Regions from separate parts of the Agathobaculum hominis genome, predicted to be linked through region 2. Evidence: riboswitches for the same ligand, from Rfam matches in the RefSeq annotation. Region 2 holds a riboswitch; the other holds the start of a gene.
The links. A riboswitch is a leader RNA that binds a small molecule or an ion and turns the genes downstream of it on or off. The one in region 2 is predicted to bind cyclic di-GMP.

Region 1 (8,696 bases), on a different contig from region 2:
CGCACCATCGAAGCGCCGGTCGGTGAAGCGACGCTGGGACGAATGTTCAATGTGCTGGGGCAGGCCATCGACGAAAAGGGAACGGTCGAGGCGCAGGAAAAGTGGTCGATCCACCGCGCTCCGCCGGCGTTTGCCCAGCAGAACCCGACGACCGAGATCCTCGAAACCGGCATCAAGGTTATCGACCTGCTCGCGCCGTATGCCAGAGGCGGCAAGATCGGCCTGTTCGGCGGCGCGGGTGTCGGAAAGACCGTCCTGATTCAGGAGCTGATCCACAATATCGCCACCGAGCACGGCGGCTACTCGATCTTCACCGGCGTCGGCGAGCGTACCCGCGAGGGCAACGATCTGTGGCGCGAGATGGCGGAATCCGGCGTGCTGAGCAAGACCGCGCTGGTGTTCGGCCAGATGAACGAGCCGCCCGGAGCACGTATGCGCGTGGCGCTGACTGGTCTGACCATGGCGGAATACTTCCGCGATGTGAAAAAGCAGAACGTGCTGCTGTTTATCGATAATATCTTCCGTTATGTACAGGCCGGCTCGGAGATCTCCGCGCTGATGGGCCGCATGCCCTCGGCGGTCGGCTATCAGCCGACGCTGGCCGATGAGGTCGGCGCGCTGCAGGAGCGTATCGCCTCCACAAAGGACGGCGCGATCACGTCGGTTCAGGCGGTCTATGTCCCGGCGGACGACCTGACCGACCCGGCTCCGGCCACGACCTTCACGCATCTGGACGCAAAGACCGTGCTATCCCGCAAGATCGTCGAGCAGGGCATCTACCCGGCGGTAGATCCGCTGGATTCCACCTCGCGCATTCTGGAGCCGGACATTGTCGGCGAGCGGCATTACAAGGTCGCGCGCGGCGCGCAGGAGCTTTTGCAGCGCTATCGTGAGCTTCAGGACATCATCGCCATCCTCGGCATGGAGGAGCTGGGAGCGGACGACCGACGCATCGTCGATCGCGCCCGCCGGATGCAGCAGTATTTCTCGCAGCCGTTCTCGGTAGCGGAGCAGTTCACCGGCCTTGAGGGCCGCTATGTGACCCTGGAGGACACGATCAGCGGCTTTGAAGCCCTGCTCGGCGGAGAACTGGATCAGTATCCGGAGGCTGCCTTCTCCATGGTCGGTACAGTGGACGAGGTTCGCCGGAAAGCGCAGGATATGGGGGCGCTTTGATGGAAAACACCTTCTATCTGGAGATCATCACGCCGGATCGGCAGTTTTATACCGGCCCGGCAGACAGTCTGGTCATGCCTGCGCTCGACGGTGAATACGGCGTGCAGCCGGGGCATGAACCGGTCGTTACCGCACTTCGTCCGGGCACCGTCCGGTTTCACGCCGAGGGCGTCCGGCACGAGGTGGTCGTCAGCGACGGCTTTGCCGAGATCATGCCGGACTATGTCATCCTGCTGGTATCCAGCGCAGAGCGGCCCGAGGAGATCGACCGCAAGCGTGCCGAGCGCGCCCGCGAGCGCGCCGAGGAGCGTCTGCGCCAGAAGCAGAGTATTCGTGAATATCATCTATCCAAGGCGGCGCTGGCTCGTGCCATGGCACGACTCAAGGCGACCCGCTGACCTCTCTCCCAGCGCCTGCCCCGGTGTCATCAGATGGAACATCGGAGCAGGCGCTTTTTCGATAAAAAAGCAGGGGCTGACTCAGAATGATTGCATGAAATCACCTGAGTCAGCCCCTTTAGGGCAACACCGCACAATTAAAGCTGCGGCGCTTTGCGGAAATTTTGTGCCCTGACTTTGTTGCGATTTCACGGTAATACATCAAGTATTACCGCAAAACCGCGCCTCGTCAGCACGCAAAATTTGCTCGCAAATCGCTCTTGTTCAATTATGCGGTATTGCCCTAGCTGTGCTCTGTCTTATTTTTGATCGGCGGCGAGGGCGGCGTCGATGTTTTTCTGGAGCTGCGCCAGATTATCGGCGTTGTCGATGCCGCCGAGCAGCGGCTCGCCGACTGCGTTTCCGTTCCGGTCGAACACATAGGTCGTCGGGAAGGCCATGATGCCGAGGGCGAACGTACCGGCGTCGCTCGAGGAATCAAAATAGATGTTGCGGTAGGTCGCGCCCTTGGTTTGCAGGATCTCCTTTGCGGTGGCGATGGCATCGGCGTTGCCGTCGAGCGTTTCGGTATTGATGCCGATCACCTCGCCGCCCTGCTGCTTTGCGGTCTGGTTCAGCTTGTCCAGCTCGCCCAGCTCAGCGACACAGGGCTTGCAGCCGCTGAACCAGAAGTTCACGACCGTGTAGGCGTTGTTCGCGAACAGGCTGCTGTCGACCGCATTCCCGTCGAGATCCTTGCCTGTAAACTCCGGGAACGCACTGGCCGCAGCCGTTTCGCTCTGGCCGGCGCTGTCGTCGGCGGGCAGGGCCGCGATCTGCTCCTCGATCGAGCGGATGCTCTCAGCATCGCTTTTCAGCGTCTGATAATCCCCGTCGGAGAGCTTGTCCCGGCAGTTCTCCAGCGCGCTCAGCAGGACATCGCCGTAGTTTTCCGCCGTTGCGGGAGAGGATTTGTCCATGGAGGCGAAAACCTGATTCCACAGCTCCTGATGTGCGTCGAGGATGGCGTTTTCCTCCTCGAGCAGCTCCGCAGAGGTCTTGCTGCCGGTATCGGCAGCTTCAGAGTCGGACTTGCCGCACGCAGCGGCGCCCAGCAGCAGGCTCAGGCTGAGGGCAAGGGCGGTTGCACGTTTGATATTCATTTATGAGTTCTCCTTTGTTTTTTCGTTGCCGAAGCCGTACCGGTAGCAGATCGCCTCTGTCGGGCAGGCCTTGATGCATCGGCCGCAGCGGATGCACTCGGCGTGGTTTGCATTCTGTGTGATGTCTACATCCATCGGGCAGACGTTCGCGCATTTTCCGCAGGAAACGCAGCGATGGGAGTTTACCTGCATCTGAAACAGGGAAACGCGGTTGAACAGCGCGTAAAACGCGCCCAGCGGGCACAGCCATTTGCAGAACGGCCGCCAGAACAGCACGCTGAGAAGGATCACGGCGGCCAGCACAGCCGCCTTCCAGGTGAACAGTGCGCCGAGCGCCGAGCGAATGCCGGTGTTCACCAGGGCGAGCGGGATCGCGCCCTCGAGGATTCCCTGCGGACACAGGTATTTGCAGAAGATCGGGTCGCCCATGCCGAGTTCGTTCACCAGAACGGTCGGCAGCAGCACTACCATCACGAGCAGCACGGCGTACTTGAGATACCGCAGCGGCTTCAGCCGTTCGGAGGACAGCTTCGGGGAGGGGATATGGTGCAGCAGCTCCTGAAGCCAGCCGAACGGGCAGAGAAAGCCGCAGATGAACCGTCCGAGCAGCACGCCCAGCAGGATCAGCAGGCCGGTGATGTAATAGCAGAAGCGGAAGCCGGACGAGCCGACGACTGCCTGAAACGCGCCGATGGGGCACGCGCCCGCCGCGCCCGGGCAGGAATAGCAGTTCAGTCCGGGCACACAGACCCGCTTGCCGTTGCCCTGATACAGCCTGCCGGAAAGGAAATTCGGCAGGTGGATGTTGGTGAGCAGGGCGGCGGCGGCCTGTATCGCGCCGCGCAGGCGGACGAGCAGGGGGAGCGGTCTTTTACCCAATGCCGACGCACTCCATGCACAGGCGTATCGCCTTGGATAACACGACGCCGGCCTCACCACGCCAGACGCCGAACAGGACCATCGCGCCGCCGAGCAGCAGCAGAAGGACCTGCGTCATTGTTTTGCTGTGTAACATAGTTTCTCTATCCTTTCCTGTGATGGGAAAAGTATATACCATCTAAAAGGAGATTGAAAGGAGAAAAAACAAAATTTTTGTAAACTTTAGTCATTGCCGTCTGCGCTGCGGGAGTTTTCTTCTTTTATAGGAAAACGGTTGACAAAGCTGCCTGCAATGGGGTACACTTTATATAGGAAAGATTAGGCAGCGCTGACGCGGGACTTTTTGTCCGTCCGTGCAGCGAAGTTCGGTATGCGCCCTTCGCATATCGTCTTAAACAGCAGACATCAACTGAAAATCTGTGCATGACTCCCGGGAACGGGTGCAGGTACAGATAAAGGCACAGCCGGTGAAAGCCGGTGCCGCAAAGCCAGATGGGCCTAAACGGAGCTTGTCCTCCGCATGGCAGCCGGCTGCCAACGATACTTTGTACCCTCCTTGCAGAGCCGTGCGCACTGTAAGGGGGGATTTTATTTGGAAGCTGAATCGTCTCTGTACTGTCCAAAACGGTTCCAGGAAAAACTCAATCATCTGTGCTACTCATTAAGGAGTAAGTTGTGCAGACAAGGGCACGATCGGTGAAAGCCGGTTTCGCAAAGCCAGGGGCCTAAACGGAAGACTTTTCCGCATGGCAGCCGGTTTCCTGATGCAGCTTCTTCATAGTAGTCTATTGCTACTGAAGGAGGGATTTTCATGATGAAAACAGGAAAGAACAAGCGATTATTAGCCAGCATACTGGCGGCGTCCATGCTGCTGGCAATGTCTCCGTTCGCGTTAGCGGATGAAAATACGCCGGATACGACAAATCCGGGGCAGAGTCAGTCCACCGAGGGCGGCGGCACTGAGCAGACATGCGTTGCAAAGATCGGTGAGAACAAGTATTCGACTCTTGCCGGTGCGCTTGCTGCTGCAAACATTTATGCTGCAAACAGCGATGTCACCATCGTCATGCTCCGTGATGTTACGGAAAATATCAAGATTAACAAGTCTCTGACGCTCGACCTCGGCGGGCGTACGCTGTCGGGTGATGCGAATGCGGCCGTTGTGACCATTTCCGGTGATAAACCGCAGGTTACCGTGAAAAATGGTACGGTTACCGGCGGCAGAAATCCGCAGAATGGCGGCGGCTTCGCAATCGACAGTGCAGGCGTTCAGCTCGAAGATTTGACCATAACGGGTAATGAAACAGTCGGCGGCAACGGCAATGGCGAAGTCGGCGGCGGCGGTATCTATGCGTCGCACGCAGATGTATCCATGCAGAATGTTACCGTGTCCGAAAACAGAGTTACGGGAAACAGCAGCGACGGCGGCGGTATTTTGGTTAGATACGGTTCTCTGACCATGGACGGCTGCCATGTTGAGGGGAATACTGCTCCGGACTGCGGCGGTGGCATGCTTCTGAGACATTCTGTGCTGAACGCTGCAAAGTCCTTTTTTGAGAATAATACCGCAAAATACGGTGCAGGTATCTATTTTGGCGATACGCCGAACGAAGCAGAAGAAGGCTGTTCCGGCGAGCACAACCACCTTATCACCGATTCCACAATCTCCGGCAATAAGGTTCTCGACCTTGAAAACGGTATCGGCGGCGGTATGTATGTCGGCACAACCTCTAATCTGACTCTCCGCAATTCTAAACTGTTGAATAACAACGGTGCATCGCAGGGCGGCGCAATCGTAGCTTACAGTGCCGGAACAATCGAACTTGACGACGTTTCGATTTCTGAAAACAAGGCACAGAGCGGCGCAGGTATCTTTGCTCTGTGTACTGCTGTCTGCAATACGGACATTCGCCTGCTGAACGGCACGGCAATCGACAAAAATACGGCAACCGGCTATGGCGGCGGCATCTACGCAGATGCACTGGCTAACACCCTTAGCGTTACGGCGGAAAACAGCTCTGTCAGTGGCAACAAGGCCGCAGGCGGCGCAGGTATTTTCACTTACAAGGATGGCTCGGCGGTTATCAATGTGGATCTTCAGTCCGGTGCTGTGATGCACGATAATGCAGCGACAGGCATGGGCGGCGCAATTTACGCCTATAATGATGCAAACATCAACATCGCAAAGAACAGCGCAGTGTACAATAACACCGCAAAGACCGCAGGCGATGACCTGCTGTTCAACGGTTCGACCTTTACGCTCCCGAACGCAAAGGACATGAGCGGCGACCGCATTCTGTCCTCCAACAAGGCAGAGATTACCGGCTGGTATCATGATGGCTGGTTTAAGTGGAATGCTGCGGCTCAGGACGGTAAGGGCGGCTATGAGGAGATCGGTCGCTGGACGGAGGAAACGGCTGACGAATACGTCCCGGTAGAAAACGATTCGCACGCTGTTTCGCTCAAGGCGGCTACGAAAAAATCCTCCGGCGGCACCGAGGACACCGACCCCATTGAGTGGAACGTTTCCCGATCCAAGACCGCAACGGCGCTGGATACGAACACCTGGACCTCCAATGTGACGCTGTCTCTGCCGAGTGCAGAGGAAAAGTTGGCCTCCGATGTGGTATTTGTACTGGATAAGTCCACGAGTACGGAATTGGAAGACCAGGCGCTGGGTATGCTCGCTGCGCTGAAGGAGAAGGCGGCAAGCACGAAAGCAAAGGTCAAGGTCGGCGTTGTAATCTTCAATAAACAGGCAAACAAGACCGCTCCGCTTACGGATCTTGCAACCGGTTACGAGACCATTGAAAACGCAATCAAGCAAACGATTGAAAGCGGAACAAACACCCACGCCGGACTTCTTGCGGGCAAGCAGCTGCTGGACGAGGATACCGAAGTTGCCGCAAATCGGAAATACCTGATTTTCGTAAGTGATGGTATTACCTATATGTATAATGCGGAGCCTACTGTTACCGCATGGAGTTTTTTTGCTGATGCCTGGAAACACTGGGCTGGCCCCGACAACTGGAAATCTAAATATGGCAGCAATAATCCTCCTGCTAGCTGGTCTGCACGGATGACCGAGATTGGTAAACAGGTTGAGGCTCAGGGCACGAAATATGAATATCCTTACGGTGGAACAGCAACAGAATGTACTCCCGAGGATGATTCTTCTAAGAATTATGCGAACTCCATTGATAAGGCTCTGTATTTGACCTATCAGGTTTATCAGGAAGCACAGGCGGCGGGATACAACTGCTACGCAGTTGTTAACGGACGCCCGACCGACTATCTTTGGGGTCCGGATTTTATGCGCTACCTGGCCAATGGCCAAACGGTAGACTTCGGCAAGATCCAGAACGACATCCTCTACGCAGTCAGCGCCGGTTCCACGGTGGAGGACCAGATGGGCGATGCGTTCGATTTTGTTCCCGGCTCGCTGAAGCTGACTGTCGGCGGCACGGAGCTGAAATCCAAGGCAAACGGCAACATGACCTATTTCGGAGATAATGCCGAAGATCTGAGCGAAACCAACTGCCGTTTCAAGGTGCTGTACGCTCCGGATGCGGATGGCTTCGTCTGGACCATCAACGAAAATGTTTCCAATTTTGCACCGGTTCAGCTGACCTATACCGTCAAGCTGACCAAGCCCGAAACCGATCCCGGTACCTACGGCACGGAGGATCTGAAGGGCGAAAAGAATGTTCCTGCCGACAAGGCACTGTTCACCAATAAGCGCGCCGTTCTGAACGCCATCAACAGCGCCGGTGCGCCGCTCAATCCTCTGGACTTCCCGAAGCCTTCGGTGTCCTATACCGTGAAAAAATCCTCCTCCGGCGGCGGCGGTGGCGGCCACCACCGCAGACCTACCGTTACCATTCCGGATGATGTACCGACCGGTCTGAACGGTGACGATCACTATGCGTACATCGTCGGCTACCCGAACGGCAACGTTGAGCCGAACGGCAACATCACCCGCGCAGAAGTGGCAACCATCTTCTTCCGTCTGCTGACCGAGAAAGTCCGCACCGCAAATTCCACCCAGTCCAACAGCCTGTCCGATGTGACGCGCGGTCAGTGGTTTAACCATGCTGTCTCCACGCTGTCCTCGATGGGCATTGTGAAGGGCCATAACGATGGCACGTTCGCGCCGAATGCGCCGATCACCCGTGCGGAATTTGCCGCAATCGCCGCTCGCTTCGACGATAAGAACACGGATACGTCCTCGAAGTTCACGGATATCGCATCTCATTGGGCAAAGAATGAGATCGGTATCGCCGCAAACAAGGGCTGGATCAACGGCTATCCGGATGGTACGTTCCGTCCGAACCAGTATATCACCCGCGCAGAGGCGATGACGCTTGTCAACCGCGTACTCAACCGTCTGCCCGAGAACAGCAGCGATCTGCTCGACAGCATGATCAAGTGGCCGGATAATTCCGATGCTTCTCAGTGGTTCTATCTGGCGGTACAGGAGGCCACCAACAGCCACTATTACAAGACCAAGGAGAACAAGTTCGAGAAGTGGACCGAGCTTCGCGAGACCCGCGACTGGACCGAACTGGAAAAGTAAATTTTCACTGCATCCCCCGGCTTTCGCCGGGGGATGTTTTTTGCCCGGATGCACCGTGACAGGCGTTGCTTTTCCGGAGACGCAGAGAGGAAAATGCGGTGTAATATACGGAAAATTCATAAGCACTATAATGCTTTTTCATAGTTAGAAAATTCGCCCAAAATACACTGTTAAAATTATGACATATTGCCCTTGTATTTTATTTTCACAGGTTCATAATAGGAATTACCGAAAGAGGGGAAGGGAAAAATCTTTTCGGTAATTTTCATGCGGAAGCATCACTTTCGCAGCCGGTTTTAAGGAGGAGATATTATGATCAGCTTTATTCTGTGTTTACTGCTGTTGATCGCCGGCTATTTTACTTATGGTAAGATCGTAGACAAAACCTTCGGCCCGGATGACCGCGAGACTCCGGCGGTACGCATCAATGACGGCGTGGACTACGTCGTTATGCCGCAGTGGAAGCTCTTTCTGGTTCAGCTGCTGAACATTGCCGGCCTCGGCCCGATCTTCGGCGCACTTCAG
Region 2 (8,696 bases):
GCCTCGGCACGGGTAATCTTGTTGTCCGGACGGAAGGTGCCGTCGGGATAACCGGTGATCCAGCCGTTGTTGGAGGCGGCGCTGATCTCGTTCTTCGCCCAGTGGGACGCGATGTCGCTGAAATCAGCAGTCGTCGTGTTGGCCTTGTCGTCAAAACGGGCTGCGATAGCCGCAAACTCAGCGCGGGTGATCGGCGCATTCGGATTGAATTTGCCGTGGCTGTCGCCCTTCACGATGCCCATAGCGCTCAGCGTAGAAACCGCGTGGTTGTACCATGCGCCGGCCGCTACGTCGGAGTAGCTGTTGGACTTGGTGGAGTTAGCGTCGCGGGTCTCGTCGGTCAGCAGACGGAAGAAGATGGTCGCGACCTCAGCACGGGTGATGCCGTTCTGCGGACGGACGGTCTTGTCCGGGTAGCCGACGATGTAAGCATAGTGATCGTCACCGTTCAGACCGGTCGGTACATCATCCGGAATGGTAACGGTAGGTCTGCGGTGGTGGCCGCCGGAGCTGCCGCCGCTGCTGTTCTTCGCGTAGGTGTAGGTGAATACGGTGTCCTTCTGAACCTTGTAATTATCGTAAGGGGACGTATCCCATGCGCCCGCATGGTAGCCGGAGTTCGGCTTGTCGCCAACGGCCGGGATACGGGTGACCGGAACCACAACGTCTTCGGCTTCGAACGCTTCGCCGGTTTTCTTGTCCTTGCACTGAACGTAAGTTACGATGTCAGCGTTGCCGCCGTCGTTCCACTCGCCGTTTACAACCTTGAATGTAAGACGGTACTCCCAAGCGTCCGGGATGTCGTTGCCGCCCTCGACGTTAAGGTAGTAGTACAGGTCGATGGTAACGTCCTTGGTCAGCTTTTCAAGGTTATCGGTAACGGTGGTCAGACCGGAAACGTAAACGTAGGTCTTGCCGTCAACGGTCTGATTTTTAGCATCAGCCTTGTACAGGTCGGAAACAGCCGTGTTCTCAGCAGCGGGCGTAGCCTCGCCCTTCACTACATTAACCTCAACGCCCTTCTCGTTGTAGAAGTGCTTGTTGACGGTATAGGTGTACTGCTTTGCCGGGTTTTTCTCGAACTTGCCCTCGATGACAACATTGTGCGCAGGCATCTTGAAGCCGCGGATATCGAATGCAGAATCCTTAGAGGTCCAGCCGTAGAAGGTGTAGCCTTCCTGAGTCGGAACGGGTCGGATTGCAACATCGGCATCGAAGTTGTAGACATCAGTGTAGACTACCTCAGTGCCAACCTTGTAGGTTACGTTGTACTGATTGATCTCGAAGGTAGCATCAAAGCGAACGTCCTGCGCCGGCATGGTGAAATGGCCGTTGTCATCAACCTTGATAATGTTTGCTACGTCAGCTGCCGGAGTCCAACCGGTGAAGGTGTAGCCTTCCTTTTCAGGATGAGCGGTTCTTACGGTTACAGTGGAGTCAACCGCATGGTCTTCGATGTCGCCGTACAGCGTTTTGTCAACATAGTAGGACACCTCGAAATCGTTCGGAACCCACTTTGCGTACAGATCCAGGCTGGTCATCAGCGTAGTCGTCTCGTATTTCGTGGTGCAGTTCTTATCGGTGTACCAGCCGCCGAAGGTGTAGTTTTCACGAGCAGTCAGTTTGGTATCCGCATAGCCGCGCGCCGCATATTCATTGCCGGTGGTAGCGGTGTAAACGTCGGTAACGTCATCGCCATAGTTGGAATGGTAGGTGACGTTAACATCTACGTTCTTGACGTAGCCGTCGACATGATAGCCGTCGGTATCGTCGTGCTTTACGGTGTACCAGACAACCTCAGCAATCTGCGGGTTGTAATTGGTGCCGAGCAGCGCGGTAATGTCGGCTGCCGAAGTGTTGGTCTTATCTGCGGGATAAGTCGTGCCGTTCCAGTTGGCCGCGGTGAAGAAACCGAGGTCGGACGGAAGAATCAGATAGCTGGAGTCAACGCCATTGGCACTGAATTCGCCCTTGTCAGCGGCCTCCTTGCCATCTTCGGTCAGATAGCCTTCGTAACCGGTCTTGCGAGTTACGCCCTTTACGCCGCCGTCCGAAGTCTCATTCGGCAGGTAATTTGCCGTACCCTGGCTTGCACCGCTCTTCGGAACGCCGCGGTTCGGCAGCAGGACGAAGTACATAGCCTTCTGGTTTTCCGGCTCCGGATTCGGGTTCGGAGTTTCCTTGGCGGTAAACTTTGCGTACAGAGTCAGGTTTGCATCCGGCATCGTGGTGCCGGTCCATTTCTGGGTCAGCGCCTCGTCAATGTACCAGCCGCCGAAGTCACAGTTATCCTTCGCAACTTCCGGGGTGTTAACCGTCGCATCGGGATAAACTGAACCTGCGGGGGTGTACGTGCCTTCAGCGCTCGTGATTTTGCCGCCGTTCAGCTTGTAAGTCAGCTGATGCGACTGTACCTTTGGCTCGACATAAATCTTGACGGTAGCTTCATCGCGCTTTGCCTTGGTAAGGTCAAGACTGAACCTGTACTCGCCGTCTACCTCACCAACAGTGCCCATAGTCGACGGGTCGAGTTCTACGCGGTTGATGGAATAATTCTCGGACTCGGTCTGACGAACGCGAACCGAAGAAACCGTGAAGGCCTTGTTGTACCAGAACTTCTTGCTGTCAGCGACAGTCTGCGTACCATTTTCCTCAACGATAACCTGATAGGTCACGCTGCGGCGATTAAGATGCTGTGTCTGTTCCTTGTCAACCGTCCAGTCGGAAACGTCGATCTGAACCATCTGAGAATATTCAGTACGAATCAGATAGTAGAATACCAGATGGTCGTTCCAAGCGAATGCAGTCCACTCGGAAGAATCCTTTGCACAGTACTCTAATCTGTCATTCTTGTAACGGATGCTGGTAATTTCGGTACCGGACTGGGTCTTGTCATCGTTAGACAGGGTGGTCTGGTGCTGCAATAAGCCATGCTGCACGCGAGCCTGCCAGAAAACGGTGTTGTAGGTCTCGTCTGCGGTCACATGGCGCTCAGACGGAGCCAGTTCAGCAACGGACTTGCCGTCTTCACCGACAGTATCCTTGTCGATGCTCAGCTTCCAGCTGCCATTGTCGTCTTTTGCGTGGAGGTTGGTAATCCAGTATTCAGCTTCAATCGTCTTAACGCCGTTCAAGCTATAAGCGTCGATGTCCAGCGATGCCATGCTGATTTCACTTTCCGGAGAATTGCTTACTACATCATTATTCTGAGAATTGTTTTTCGAATCTTCCGAAGCGTCGGAAGAAGCGTTGTTATTGCCAGACTCCGTGCTGTCCGTACCGCCGTTTGCTTCGTCGCCAGACGGAGCCGGTGCGGTATTCTGATTCTCGGGCTTTGCCTCGGTCTCAGAAGGAGTGGGATCAGCGGGAGTTTCGGTGGGGTCTGCTGCGGGAGTGGAATCAACCACCGGTACTGCGATTTCTTCGTTCGCCGGAAGAAGTGCGATGTCCTCATCGTCGGCCAGCGCCCAACTCGGGCACATGGTCAGCATCATGACAGTCGCAAGAGCTCCTGCGAGCAGACGTTTGCGCGTATTCTTTTTTAACATATGGAATGCCTCCTTGGTCAGCGTGCATGCTGATCGAGAGGAATTGCAGATGTATTTCTGGCAACCGGCTGCCATGCGGAAGGGGAACCTTCCGTTTAGGCCCTTGGCTTTGCGAGATCGGCTTTCACCGATAGTGCCTTTGTCTGTACAACTTGCTCCTCAACGAGCCGCACAGATCATGTGTGTTTGGGTTTGTGTGCATCTCAGAATGTAATGCAGTTTCAACCTCCAAATAAAATACCCCCTTTACAGTGCGCACAGCTCTGCGAAGGAGGTACATGGTATCACTGGCAACCGGCTGCCGTGCGGAGAAAAGAGCTCCGTTTAGGCCCGTGGCTTTGCGAGACCGGCTTTCGCCGATGGTGCTTTTGTCTGTACCGGTACCCGTTCGCGGGAGTCATGCACAGATTTCGCTGGTCGCTGTCTGCCGGTAAGGCAGCATGCGGAAAACATACTGAGTCCTTTTGCACGGCCGGACAGAATGCTGCGAATCAACACTTTCAGTATACTATAATTATCCGTAAACGACAAGTAAATAATGTAAACTGATTTTGATTCGCGGCGGATTTATACAAAATGACCGCTGATTAAGTACAGAAAAGGGTGAAGTCGGCGTCATCTGTATACAAAGTGGAAGAGTAAAAAGCGTTAAGCGGCTGCTGCGGCGAGCGTATCGCTGGTGTTCGTATAGGTCAGCGGGGATACGCAGTCATGCAGGTTCTTTGCGTTCCTGACATTGCGGGTAACGGCGTAGGTCAGGTCGATCTGGTACCAGCTGCCGTTCAGGTTGACCTTGTTCCATGCGTGATAGCTGGAACCGGCGTAGCCCTTGGTCAGTGCGCACGGGATGCCCTCGCTGCGGCACATTGCCGCGAACAGGGAAGAGAAATCGTAGCACATGCCGGTGGTGCCGTTCAGGGTAGCGGCGGTATCCGGGATGTACTTGGTGATCTTGCCGCTGGTGATCTCATTTGCCAGCTTGTAATCATAGGAGTAACGGTCTGCCATGTAGTTGTAGATGGCGACGACCTTTTCCTCGTCGGTCTTTGCGTTCTTGCAGAGCTCAGCAGCCTTGGCGGAAACAGCGTCACCCTTGGAGAACTGAATGTCCGAGGTGGAGACGAGGTAGGGAGCGAAGCGGTCCTTGACGGCAACGTTCATGGACCTGGACGCTACCTGCTCGTAAGAGGAGCCGGAAACGTTGCGGTACAGGGTTACAGTGTACTTGCCGTCACCCTGGTCGAGCGAGAACGAAGCATCCTTGCCGCTCGGGCAGTCGCGGTAAACCGTCTTGCCGCTGTTGTACTGGATGCCGACCTTGAGCTTGGCACTCGAGGTGTAGTTAACGGTTACATAACCGTGGGATGTGTTGCTCATGTCAACAATGTCATTCGCTGCCGCTGCGGTGAAACCCATCGAGAGGACAGCTGCTGAAAAAACTGTGCAAGCAAAACGAAAAAGCCGCTTCATATCCGGCGATCTCCTTTCGGTAACTGGCTGCCAGCCCTCTCAGAGGGGTAAGGCCCTATAGCTTTGCGTCGCCATCTTTCGATGGTTTTGCTATTATCGTTTGAGATGCGGTCAAAGCGACTGCATCATCTTTTTTTAGTGACTACAGTATAAACCCATACAGCGAGCTTTGTCAACAGAATTCCTGCAAAAAAATCAAAATTCGACAGAAAAATCTCATGCGCACAAATCGCAATGAAAAAAGTATGTAAAATCGCTTTTCCCGTGCGGCATAATATCCTATAATGGGGAGAAGAAAACCGCAGGGAGACCGGCGGGGGAAGGACGATGAATATGAAAATCGGAATGCTTACGAGCGGCGGCGACTGTCAGGGACTGAATGCGGCGCTCCGGGGTGTCGCAAAGACGCTGTATAACGAGATGGGCAAAGGCGTGACGCTGTACGGTATCCGCGACGGCTACCGCGGCCTGATCGAGGGAGACTACCATGAGATGAAGCCGGACGACTTTTCGGACATTCTGACGCTCGGCGGCACCATCCTCGGCACCTCGCGTCAGCCGTTCAAGCAGATGCAGCGCCCCGAAGAGGACAGCGAGCAGACAAAGCTGGATAAAATGCTGAAAACGGTGAAAAAGGCCGGATTTGACTGCCTGGTCATTCTCGGCGGCAACGGTACGCACAAGACTGCGAACCTGCTGCGCGAGAACGGCGTGAACGTCGTCACGCTGCCCAAGACCATCGACAACGACCTGTGGGGGACGGAGCTGACCTTCGGCTTCCAGTCGGCGGTGAACATCGCCTCGGAGGTCATCGACTCCATCCATTCGACCGCTTTTTCCCACTCGCGCGTGTTCATCGTCGAGATCATGGGTCACAAGGCCGGCTGGCTGACGCTGCACGCGGGCATCGCCTCGGGCGCGGACGTCATTGTCATCCCGGAGATCCCGTACTCCGCGAAAAAGATCGCGCAGGCCATCGAAAAGCGTGCGAAGGACGGCAAGCGCTTCTCGATCATTGCGGTCGCGGAGGGCGCGGTCAGCCGCGAGGAGGCGGCCATGAGCAAAAAGGAATTCAAGGCGGCACGCGAGGCCATGCCGTACCCGTCGGTATCCTACCGGCTCGCGGCGGAGTTGAAGGAGCTGACCGGGCAGGAGATCCGCGTGACCATCCCCGGCCATTTTCAGCGCGGCGGCGCACCCTGTGCGGCAGACCGCGTGCTCTCGAGCCGCTTCGGCGCGGCGGCCGCCGAGCTCATCCGTGAGGGAAAGTTCGGAAATATGGTCGCGCTGCGCGATGATAAGATCGTGGCCGTGCCGCTCTCCGAGGTGGCGGGCAAGCTGAAGACCGTGCCGCCCGACTGCGAGATCGTCGCGCAGGCGCGTGCGCTCGGCCTGTCCATGGGAGATTAATAAAAAAGCACCTCCGATATGCCTTTCCGGCTGTCGGAGGTGCTTTTTTATGCGGGTTTAACCGAGCTTTACGCGCTCGCGCAGAGAACCGGTGACCGAAAGCTGAACTGCCTGGGTCTTGTAGCCGGTGCAGGCCACCTGCGCTACATAGCTGCCGCGCTTGACGCTGAAGGAAGCGGTGCCGTCCGCGCCGGTGGTGATGGTCTTGCCGCCGATAGATACCGCCGCGCCGGAAAGCGGAGCGCCGTATTCGTTGGTGACGACGAGCTGGACCGTCTCGAGGATCTCGCCGGTCATCTTGACCGTGCGGCCGGAGGAGACGCTCGTGGTCTGCGTGATGGCCGAGGTGAAGCGCTCGTGCGTTGCCGTCAGCGTGTAGCTGCCGCGCTTGACGTAAACGGTCGCCTTGCCGTCCGAGTCGGTGACGAGGGTCTGTGCAGCGGTGCCGCTCTCGGCATCGTTCGGGGTGAAGGTGACGGTCGCGCCCGAGATGGGCAGACCGAGGTCATCGACCACGTTCGCGGTCAGCGCGTAGGTCGTGACGTAGTTGACGCGCAGCGTCGGGCTCTGGCCCTTGCTCATGACGAAGGTGAAGTCGGCGTAGGTCGCGCCGTCCTTGCCGAACTGGGCGACAGCGGTCTTGCTGAGGGTGACGGTCGAGCCGTCTACCTTGTACTGCCAGTTCTCCTCGAGCGTCTTGCCGCCTGCGCGGATGTTCTTGAGGGTCGCGCCGTCCGCCGGGTTGAGGGTGACGGAGACGTCCTGATAGCCGCCGGACGAGGTGTTCGCGTCGAAATCGACCGAGGAGGGAGCGACTTCATTGACCGGCGCGGAATCCGTGACGGTCAGCGAGCAGCTCGACGAGGAGCCGCGCGTGGGGACGAAGGTGATGGTGTAGCTGCCCTTGCTCTTTTTAGCGAGCGTCTCGCGCAGGAAGGTGACCGTACCCGAGGTTGCGTTGTAGTTGTAGTCCTTGCCGCGCTCGAGCACCGAGCTGCCGAGCTTGACCGTGTCGAGCAGGGTGCCGGCCGGCAGGCTGAGCGTTACGGTGACATCGGCGTGGTTTGCCGAGCCCTCATATTTGTCGAACGTGACCTGCGAGGGGCTGACCGCGCTGAGCGAGGAGTTGCTGACGACGATGCCGATGGCGGCCTTGGTGCCGTCCTCAAAGCTCAGCTCCGCGGTGTAGGTGCCGACAGACAGAGTGGACAGATAGGTCTTGTAGATGCGGATGCCGTTTTTGTCGGAGAGGATGTTGTAATCCGTGCCCTGACGCAGGTTCTTGCCGCCGACGGTGACGCGGGTCAGATCGTTCTTGTCCGCATTGAACAGAAATTCGTAGGAAAAGGCGATGTTGTCCTTGTTGTTGATGTCGATGGACAGGGTAGACGGGGAGACCGAAACGCTCGTCGAGGAGGCGGCGGACTTGCCCGCGATGGTGGCGGTGACGCCGCTGGCGAGCTGTACCTCAGCCGGCTGCATGACAAGCTCGCAGCCGCTCGCGTTCAGCTTTGCGGTCTGCACCGAGCCGTTGCCGGTGACGGTGGTCTTTGCATCCGCGGTCAGCTCGCTGATGAGCGTGCTGCCGGTGGTGACGATGGTGGAAGCGGCTTTGGTGTCCAGATCCCAGACCGAAGCGTCGAGCGAAAGGCTCGCGCCCTCACCGGTCACGGTGACATCGGAGAAGCCGCCTGCATTTGCGGAAAGACCGCTCTCAGAGAGCGAGGCGGAGGACTGCACCTCGGCGGTGCCGATATTGGTCGAGCCGGTCGCGATCACGGTCGGCTTGATGCCCATCGGGTTGGAGACGATGAGGTTCATCGCGGTCACGCCGTCGAGCGTGACGTTGCCGCCGCCGACGATGATATCGCCCTTGACGGTGACGTTGTTCAGGTTGACGTTGCCGGAGAGCACGCCCTCTGTGATGTAGAGATTGCCCTCGATGGTCGCGTCAGACAGCGTGCAGGCCGCCGAGATGGTGACGTTCTTCGTGTCGCCGTTGAAGGCGGCGGCAGTGTACTGTCTGCCGGACTCGCCGAGCGACGAGCCGAGGTAGAAGTACAGGATCTTGGCGATCTCGCCGCGCCTGAGGTTGCCCTGCGGCTTGAAGGTGCCGTCGGTGTAGCCGTTGATGTAGCCCTGAGAGACCGCCTCGGCGACGTAGCTCGTCGCGTAGGAGGAGATTTTGGACTTGTCGGTGAACACATCGAGCTTGGACGCGGACGCAGTCGGTGCATACTTGTGCAGGCGGCCGAGAATGGTCGCGGC

Region 1: another riboswitch for cyclic di-GMP. It lies ahead of H8S02_RS03805 (S-layer homology domain-containing protein); the one in region 2 lies ahead of H8S02_RS06535 (S-layer homology domain-containing protein).

The regions. Positions count from the first base shown of each region.
Region 1 is NZ_JACOPK010000003.1:55,407-64,102, forward strand. Features, by position in the region: gene atpD (F0F1 ATP synthase subunit beta) at 1-1,176, shown strand, start outside; gene H8S02_RS03785 (F0F1 ATP synthase subunit epsilon) at 1,176-1,574, shown strand; gene H8S02_RS03790 (TlpA disulfide reductase family protein) at 1,874-2,716, opposite strand; gene H8S02_RS03795 (4Fe-4S binding protein) at 2,717-3,595, opposite strand; gene H8S02_RS03800 (CD1871A family CXXC motif-containing protein) at 3,588-3,713, opposite strand; cyclic di-GMP riboswitch class I at 4,043-4,134, shown strand; cyclic di-GMP riboswitch class I at 4,272-4,360, shown strand; gene H8S02_RS03805 (S-layer homology domain-containing protein) at 4,407-8,171, shown strand; gene H8S02_RS03810 (carbon starvation CstA family protein) at 8,484-8,696, shown strand, end outside.
Region 2 is NZ_JACOPK010000005.1:58,785-67,480, forward strand. Features, by position in the region: gene H8S02_RS06535 (S-layer homology domain-containing protein) at 1-3,548, opposite strand, end outside; cyclic di-GMP riboswitch class I at 3,605-3,696, opposite strand; cyclic di-GMP riboswitch class I at 3,835-3,925, opposite strand; gene H8S02_RS06540 (transglutaminase-like domain-containing protein) at 4,197-4,925, opposite strand; cyclic di-GMP riboswitch class I at 5,034-5,120, opposite strand; gene H8S02_RS06545 (6-phosphofructokinase) at 5,352-6,428, shown strand; gene H8S02_RS06550 (X2-like carbohydrate binding domain-containing protein) at 6,486-8,696, opposite strand, start outside.